2 regions of the Pandoraea faecigallinarum genome follow, and region 1 is predicted to be linked to the other one. Evidence: predicted binding sites of a transcription regulator. Region 1 holds the regulator's gene; the other holds the start of a gene.
What was found. Region 1 encodes FNR, which switches genes on or off when oxygen is low (the NO sensors DNR and NnrR bind a similar motif). Its sites were predicted from a motif close to TTGATNNNNATCAA; they were not measured.

Region 2: the regulator FNR is predicted to act here: its motif matches at 1,758-1,771, upstream of hemN (oxygen-independent coproporphyrinogen III oxidase).

What each region holds. Positions count from the first base shown of each region.
Region 1 is NZ_CP011807.3:2,118,580-2,122,721, reverse strand. It holds gene AB870_RS09540 (pseudouridine synthase) at 1-306, opposite strand, end outside; gene scpB (SMC-Scp complex subunit ScpB) at 453-1,796, opposite strand; gene fnr (fumarate/nitrate reduction transcriptional regulator Fnr) at 2,129-2,875, shown strand; gene AB870_RS09525 (YybH family protein) at 3,290-3,724, shown strand; gene AB870_RS09520 (LysR family transcriptional regulator) at 3,780-4,142, opposite strand, start outside.
Region 2 is NZ_CP011807.3:147,199-151,340, reverse strand. It holds gene AB870_RS00620 (DNA topoisomerase III) at 1-254, shown strand, start outside; gene AB870_RS00615 (LysR family transcriptional regulator) at 429-1,406, opposite strand; gene hemN (oxygen-independent coproporphyrinogen III oxidase) at 1,848-3,305, shown strand; gene AB870_RS00605 (YbdD/YjiX family protein) at 3,465-3,662, opposite strand; gene AB870_RS00600 (carbon starvation CstA family protein) at 3,698-4,142, opposite strand, start outside.

The sequences.
Region 1 (4,142 bases):
CGGCTTGCGTGCGTTGTTGCGACCACGCCCCTGAGCGGCTGACGGCGCACCGTCGACATTCGGCGAATGCGCTTGCACCGCCTCACCCGATGGCGCGCCTTGCGCAGCTTCCGCAGCGAATTCGCCGTTGTCGTCGCCCTCGCGCTTGGCCTGTTGCGCCGCACGACGGCGGGCAATCAGACTGCGCGGGCCACGGCGCAAACCGCGGCGCGACGCCTTTTCATCGCCGCCCTCGCCCTCCGGCGAACGTGCTTCGGCACCGGCATCGCGCGCGTGCAGGTCCTGGGATTCTTCGTTTTGTTTCAACACAACCTCATTGGAAAACGGGATCGTCGCGGGCAGGCAAAGTCGCTGCCCAGATCCGTGTTCGCACCATGAATGCGCGGCAAATACGTGCCGCGACTTCGTTCTTTCGCTAACGGCCCTGCGAATGCGTGCGGTGCGACCGCGCCTCAGGTACCGGTGACGAGATTCTTGTCGTCCCCGTCGTTCTCGCCGTCGATCGCACCGGACATGGGCTGCCCGGCGGCGGCTTCGTTCGCTGCCGAGTCGACAGCGTGCGGGGAAACCTCCTGCGCCAACGACGCTGCGGAATCTGCCGCATGCGTCGCGTCTTCTTCTATTCCGGCCGCTTGCCCGGCCTCATGTCCGACTTCGTGCCCTACACCCTGCGTATCTTGCGGCGAATCGTCGCCGACAGGAACCTCGGGCGCCGACACTTCGGAAAATTCCTCGTGTTGCAGGCTTTCCGCGTCTTCCAGCGGATGCGCATCGGTGGCTGCCAACGCACGGCCCGGCACGTCACCCCGCATTCCGCTCCGTGCCTCACCCGGCGCTTCGCCGTCAGCCGCGCCGGACACGTCCGGCACGTTGCCGCGCGGCGCATCGTCCTGCTCACTGACGTGTACCGGGACCGCGAGTTCCTCGGCATCCGGCGAATTTTCAGCAGACGTACCGGCATCCACTTCGGCCCTGGCCGCCACTTCCGCAGCCATCTCCGGCCCGGCCGTCACGACATCGACTGCTGGCGCCTCACCTTCGGCCATGACGGCATCGAGCAACGCCTCCTGCGTCAACGCCTCGCCGGCGGACGGTTGCGCACGCTGATCTTCCGGCAATCCTTGCGCAAGCGGCAGGTCGTCGGCCCGCGTCTGCGCGAGCAGCGCGAGGGCTTCGGCGTCGGCAACCGGCACGTCGTCCGACGTGGCCTCCCCGTCTTCACCGTCGGCACGTTCGCCGAATTCGATGTTCTGCTGCGCGAGCAGATCGATCTGCGCCTGAGCAGCCGGATCTTCGAGTGGCGGCAGCGCGTCGAGTGCGCGCAGACCGAGATCGTCCAGGAAGTCCTTGGTCGTGGCATACAAACCCGGCCGGCCGGGCACGTCACGATGACCAATGACCTCGATCCAGCCACGATCTTCGAGCTGCTTGATGATCTGCGTGTTGACCGTCACGCCGCGAATCTCTTCGATATCGCCGCGGGTGACCGGCTGACGATACGCAATGATCGCCAGTGTCTCCATCACGGCGCGCGAGTACTTCGGCGGCTTCTCCGGATTGAGGCGGTCAAGGTATTCACGCATGCGCGGACGGCTCTGGAAACGCCAGCCGGTGGCCAACGCCACCAATTCCACACCTCGGCCATCCCATTGCACGCGGATTTCCTCGAGTAGCGCGCGCACCGTGTCACCAGACACGGCGTCATTGAAAAGCTTGCGCAGATCGCCGACCTTGAGCGGTTCCTGCGCGCAAATCAACGCGGTCTCGAGGACGAGTTTCGCCTCTTGGGTATTCATGTGCGACTAAGCAGACCGGGGGCTTGGCAACCCGGTATCAGGAATAAATGGATGCTTGGAACACGAGAAACGGTCGCAGATGACAACCGCTTCGCATAAGCGCGCGCCCTATTGTGTTCGGTCGTAGTGACGGCGGCGCGACCAGAATGCTCGAACGACCTGCCGGGAAAACGCCCAGGCCGACAGTGCGGCGAGACGGACGTCCGGTATGAGCGCAATTATTACTGAAACACCGACGCCCGTAAAGCATCGTCGAAACCCTGACGTCTCGCCCATCGAAACGACGGGTCGACGCCTCATGGTAAACTCTCGAAATAACTTCAGGGGCCTCCATGACCACAGAGACCGGTCGCATTCCCGGCAACCCCATTCCGGTTGCCCAGCCTCGTTGTTCCACCTGCTCATTGGGGCAGTTCTGCCTGCCCGTCGGCATCCCTGAGCCGGAGCTGGAACGACTGGACGCACTCGTCAGCGAGCGCCGCCGCCTCAAGAAAGGCGAAGTGCTCTATCACGCCAACGACAACCTGAATGCTGTCTACGGCATTCGTTTCGGGTCGCTCAAGAGCTGTGTCACGGCCCCCGACGGCCGCGAGCAGGTCGTCGGCTTCCACCTTCAGGGCGAACTCATCGGTCTGGATGCCGTGGCCGACAACCATCATCCGAGTACCGCCATCGCGCTCGAAGACAGCGAGTTGTGTATCGCACGCTTCAATGAGCTGGAGACGCTGTCGCGTCAGGTACCCTCGCTGCAACGCCAGTTGCACCGCCTGATGAGCCAGGAAATACGTAACGAGCACCAGCAATTGCTCGCGCTCGGCACCATGCGCGCCGAAGAGCGTCTGGCTGTCTTTCTGCTGAATCTGTCCGAACGCCTTGCCGCGCGCGGCTATGCGGCCAACGAGTTCGTGTTGCGCATGAGCCGCGAAGAGATCGGAAGTTTCCTCGGACTCAAGCTGGAAACGGTCAGCCGCCTGTTCTCGCGTTTCGCGCAAAACGGCATGATCGAAATCCGTCAGCGTCACGTCAAGATCGTCGACGGTATCGCCCTGCGCGAACTCGCCGGCGTGCATCACTGCTGATGCCGGTTGCCGGGAGCGCACGAGCGCTCCCGCCGTCACCACCTGGCCTTCCCCACAACTCCCCGCAGGCCTTCCGGCAAGTTCGCCGATCCGGCAGACCCCCGGACGCGCAGCGCCGCTCGCACATTACCCATAAGCTACCGGCCCGCCTCGATCGATGCCTTGCGCCAGATCAAAGGTCGCTCACCGCGTCTGCACACCGCCAGCGAACACCCGCCGCCCCGAATCGCGGCGGCGTCGCGCTGGAATCACGCCGGGACCGCGCCGGAACCACCCTGAAATCGCGCAGAGAACGCCCGCGTTCGACAAGCCCGGGCAAACCCTCCATAATCGGCGCGTTCGCCGCTCGGCAGGGTTCTGGCCGGCATGTCGAACGATGGATCCCAACGATGGACCCCGACGGAGGCCGCCGTTATGCCCGCAGCGATATTTCTCAGCCCGGAAGACGCCGAGCACGCGTTCTACGAAGCGTTGCGTGCCGGTGACACGGATACGTTGATGGATGTCTGGTCGGAAGACGAAGAGGTTGTCTGCATCCATCCTTCAGGCCCCCGGCACGTCGGCCCGGCGGCCGTACGCACCAGTTGGCGGCAGATCCTCGCCAAAGGCGGTGTGCAGGTGACGGTCAGCCACCTACAGGTCGCCCATAACCCGCTTTGCGCCGTTCACAACGTGCTCGAGCAAATTCAGGTCGAAACGCACCCGGACGCGCGTTACGCCTTCGTGCTGGCCACCAACGTCTATCTCAAGGAAGCGGACGGTTGGCGGCTCGTGCTGCATCACGCCAGTCCAGCCATCGGCCACGACGACACAGGCTCCCAATTGCCCCGCGCCCACCGGCTGCATTGACTTCGGCATCTCTCGACATCTATCGGCACCTCTCGGCGTCTCGTTAGGCCCATCGCTATCTGTCCTGCGCCGGGGCCGGCCACAGCGTCTCCCAGTATGGCACCGGACTGAAACGCGCCTGCAGGAACTCAATGAACGCGTGCGTTTTCGGCGGCACGAACACCCGGCTCGGGTACACCGCCCAGATCGCAACCTCCTCGGCGAGCGGGTACGCTTGCAACACGGGCACCAATTCCCCGCGCTGCAAATGCGCCGCAATGTCCCACGTCGATTTGAGCGCGATCCCCAAACCGGCCAGCACGGCGTCGCGCAGGACTTCCCCGTTATCCGACACGAGCCGCCCCGCCACGCGCACACTTAGCGGGCCGCCCGGCGTGACGAACCGCCAGTCGCGCTGCTCTCCGAGCGTGAGGCATTC
Region 2 (4,142 bases), 2.0 Mb from region 1:
ACGGCAAGATCGGCTTCGAGTTCGAAGCGAAGGCCCCGAAGAAGACGGCAGCCAAGCCAGGCACGGAAACGGACGAGGGCGAAGAGAAGGCCGCCCCGGCGCGCAAGACGGCGACGAAGACCGCAGCGGCCAAGGCACCGGCCAGGAAGGCCGCTGCCAAGAAGACGGCCGCGAAGGCCAGGCCGGCGACCAAGTCGGCCACGGCCGGCAAGTCGGACGATGCCGCCTTCGACGAGGACGACGCACCGTTCTGACCCGCTCTACCGGGGTTGTCACACCTTGTCGCCATTGCCCCGTGTCGCCGGGGCAATAAAAAAACGGCCACTTCCCTTTGAACTGCCCCCCAATAGTTTTGGACATGAATCCAACTCTTGGGGGCCGGTTCCCTTGCGGGAGTGGCCGTTTTGCGTCCTGGGATGCAAACCGCGTCACACGGGCATTTCGGTATTCGGCGTCGAAGGTGTGGCGGAAGTGGACAGTTTCGGCGGCACCCAGCGCTCGGCGGCCGAAATGCTCTCGTTCTGGCGAAAGTATTCGACCGTCAGATCGATGAAACCGCGCGTTTTCGCCGAGAGGTACTTACGGCTCGGGTAGACGAGCGAGACGTCGATGGGCGTTTGCGAATAGTTGCGCATCAACGCGACGAGATCGCCGTCGCGCACATCGTTGCCGACGAGGTACGACGGCAGAAACGCAATGCCGTGTCCCAGCAGCACCGACTGACGCAGCAGCGCCGTGTTGTTGCAAATGAGCTTGTTCTGCACCCGCACGCGAACTTCGCCGTCCGGCCCGGCGAACACGCGGTCGTCGCTCCAGAATTCGCTGGGCAGGCCCAGCACCCCATGCTCGCCCAACTCCTGCGGGGTTACCGGCTCGCCGTGCTCGGCGATGTAGGCCGGCGATGCGCAGAGCATCACGCGCGTTTCAGCCAGAACGCGCGAGATCAGGCTTTCGCTGTTGATCATGCGTGTGAGCAGAATGCCGCAGTCGTAACCTTCTTCCACCAGATCGACCGCGCGGTCGGTCAGCGTGAGATCCACGACCACCTTCGGGTGCAGTTCCTGATACTTCTTGAGGAGCGGTGCGAGGTTGCGCACCCCGAACGAGACAGGCGCTACGACCTTCAATGTGCCTTTGGGATCGCGAGAGGCGCTCGAAATCAGCGCATCGGCTTCGTCGACTTCGTCGATGATCTGCCGGCAACGTTCGAGATACACCTGCCCGGCACCGGTGAGCGACAGGCTGCGGGTGGTGCGATTGAGCAAGCGAACGCCGAGGTGCGATTCGAGTTCTGCGACGTGCCGGGTGACGACAGCGGCGGACAGATCCATCTGGGCAGCCGTACGGGCGAAACTCCCGTTGTCGGCCACTTTGACGAAAACGCGCATCGATTGCAGACGGTCCATGTTGTTTCCGATCGTGATATGCCGCGTCGTTCCGGCAAAAACGAGTATGGGCGGACCGGCTAAGTACCGGCACTGCGGATACCCGCGGGCACCGGTCGGACCGCCGCCCCGGCGGTTCCGGGGCGAGCCTCGCGCGTGCCGCCAGGGCTGTCGACACGGCGGGGGACTTCAATTAGGCGCTAGCTTACCGTACGCGACAAAAATTTGCCTGCCGCGGCAATGATTTTGACGCACGACGGCCGTGCCCCATGCGCACGTCAACGCACAAATGCGCCGCCGATGCCGAGTTTTGCGCAATGGCACAACACATGACACCGTTCGCACGCGGCATGCATGCCGCGCGCCGGGTGTTTGACGCAGGTCACGACACGCCGCTCGCGGCGGCACTACAGTCGAATGTCACCGGCTGCACCGACTCCACCGACTGTTACAGGCCTCGTCATGAACCCCACTCCCATTTTGTCGACGCCTTGCGCCAACGCGCCCGGCGACCACAAGACCGCCACGGCCCACACAGCGCACACCACGCCACTTCACTTCGACGCACGCCTTCTCGGCCGTTACGACGTCAACGGCCCGCGTTACACGTCATATCCCACGGCGCTCCAGTTCCGAGACGATTTCAGCGCCAGCGATTACGCGCGCGCCGCGGCCCAGTCCAAGCGCACCGGCAAGCCGGTCTCCCTGTATTCGCATGTGCCCTTCTGCGACACGGTGTGCTTCTACTGCGCGTGCACCAAGATCGTCACGAACAATCGCGCGCATGCGGATGCCTACGTGGAACGCCTGCACGCCGAGATCGCGCGGCAGGCGTCGCTGCTCGGCGCCGGGCGCGCGCTCGCCCAGATGCATTGGGGTGGCGGCACCCCGACGTTCCTGTCGCTCGAACAGATCGCCTCGCTCATCGATGCGATCGGGCGCCACTTCGTCATGGGGCACGACGACAGCGCCGAGTACGCCATCGAGATCGATCCTCGCAGCGCGGGGCCGGCATCGATCCGCGCGCTGCGTGCCCTCGGCTTTAATCGTCTGTCCATCGGCGTGCAGGACTTCGACCCGCGCGTTCAGGAAGCGATTCATCGCGTGCAACCACGCGCGCTCGTCGAAGCGACACTGGACGCGGCGCGCGGTTGCGGCTTCAAGTCGGTGAATTTCGATCTGATCTATGGCCTGCCGCATCAAACGACCGAGTCGTTTTCGAATACGCTCGACGCGGTAATCGAGATGGCTCCCGAGCGACTGTCGGTGTTCAGCTACGCGCATCTGCCCGGCCAGTTCAAGATGCAGCGCTGCCTGCCGGATACGCTGCCGGACGGACCGGAAAAGCTCGCGCTGCTGCAAACCATCGTTACCCGCCTGACCGCGGCCGGTTACGTCTACATCGGCATGGATCACTTCGCCCGCCCCGACGACGAACTCGCGCTCGCGCAGGCGGCGGGCACCCTGCATCGCAACTTCCAGGGATATAGCACGCGTGCCGATTGCGATCTCATCGGTGTGGGCATGTCGGCCATCGGCCATATCGGCGACAGCTACGCGCAGAACGCCAAGACGTTGAAAACGTATTACGACGCCATTGATGCCGGGGGACTGGCCATCGCGCGGGGCGTGCGGCTCGATGCGGACGACCACATCCGGCGTGACGTCATTTCGCGTCTGATGTGTCACATGGCGCTCGATTTCGGCACCATCGAACAGACACACAGCGTTGACTTCGTGTCGTACTTCGCGAACGAGTTGGGTGAACTGGCCGATCTGGCCGCCGACGGCCTCGTTGCCATCGACGCCCACGGGCTGCGCGTCCTGCCGGCGGGTCGCTTGCTGGTACGCGTGGTCGCGCAGGTCTTCGACGGCTACCGTCGCAGTGCGGCCCACGAACGCTGTGCGAAGGTGATGTGACGACGGCGTCGCGTCGGCTGCCATACGCCGTGCGCACCCGGCCGGCAAAGGTCAAAGGCGAACGACGTCGCGAAAACAAGACACCCGGTGGGATCTCCACCGGGTGTTTTTCATTCGCGACGTCATCGAGGGATAAACGGTAACATCGCCGAATGTCCTTCAACAGCAACGGCCACCGCTCTTGCCGCCGTAACGGGCTTCCTGTCTCTCGCGGAAGAACGCCTCGTAGCTCATGACCGGCCGATCCGGGTGTGTGGCCTGCATGTGCGCCACATACGTGTCGTAATCGGGCAGACCGACCATCAGACGCATGGCCTGCCCCAGATACCGTCCGACCTTGCCGACTTCATCAAGCATGGCGACTCCTGTGTTCGTGTGCGGCGCGCGGCGTCTCAGACGCGCTGACCGGCGGGCATCGGCTCGAACGGTGTTTCCTTGGCCGTCGGTTTGTGATTGCGGCGTGCCACGAGGATCGTACGCAAACCGAACACCGCGACCGCGACCACCACGAACATGAACACACCGGCGAGCGTGGCATCCACGTAGTCGTTGAACACGATCTGCTGCATCTGCGCCACCGTCTTGGCCGGGGCGAGCAACTTGCCGTCCGCCAATGCCGTCTGATACTTCGCTGCGTGGGCGAGGAAGCCGACCTTCGGATCCGGATCGAACATCTTCTGCCAACCCGCCGTGAGCGTGCAGGCAAGCAACCACAGCGTGGGCAGAATCGTCACCCAGGCGAAGCGTTCGCGCTTGAGTTTGAAGAGCACGCAGGTCGCCAGAATCAGCGCGATGGCGGCGAGCATCTGGTTGGAGATACCGAACAGCGGCCACAGG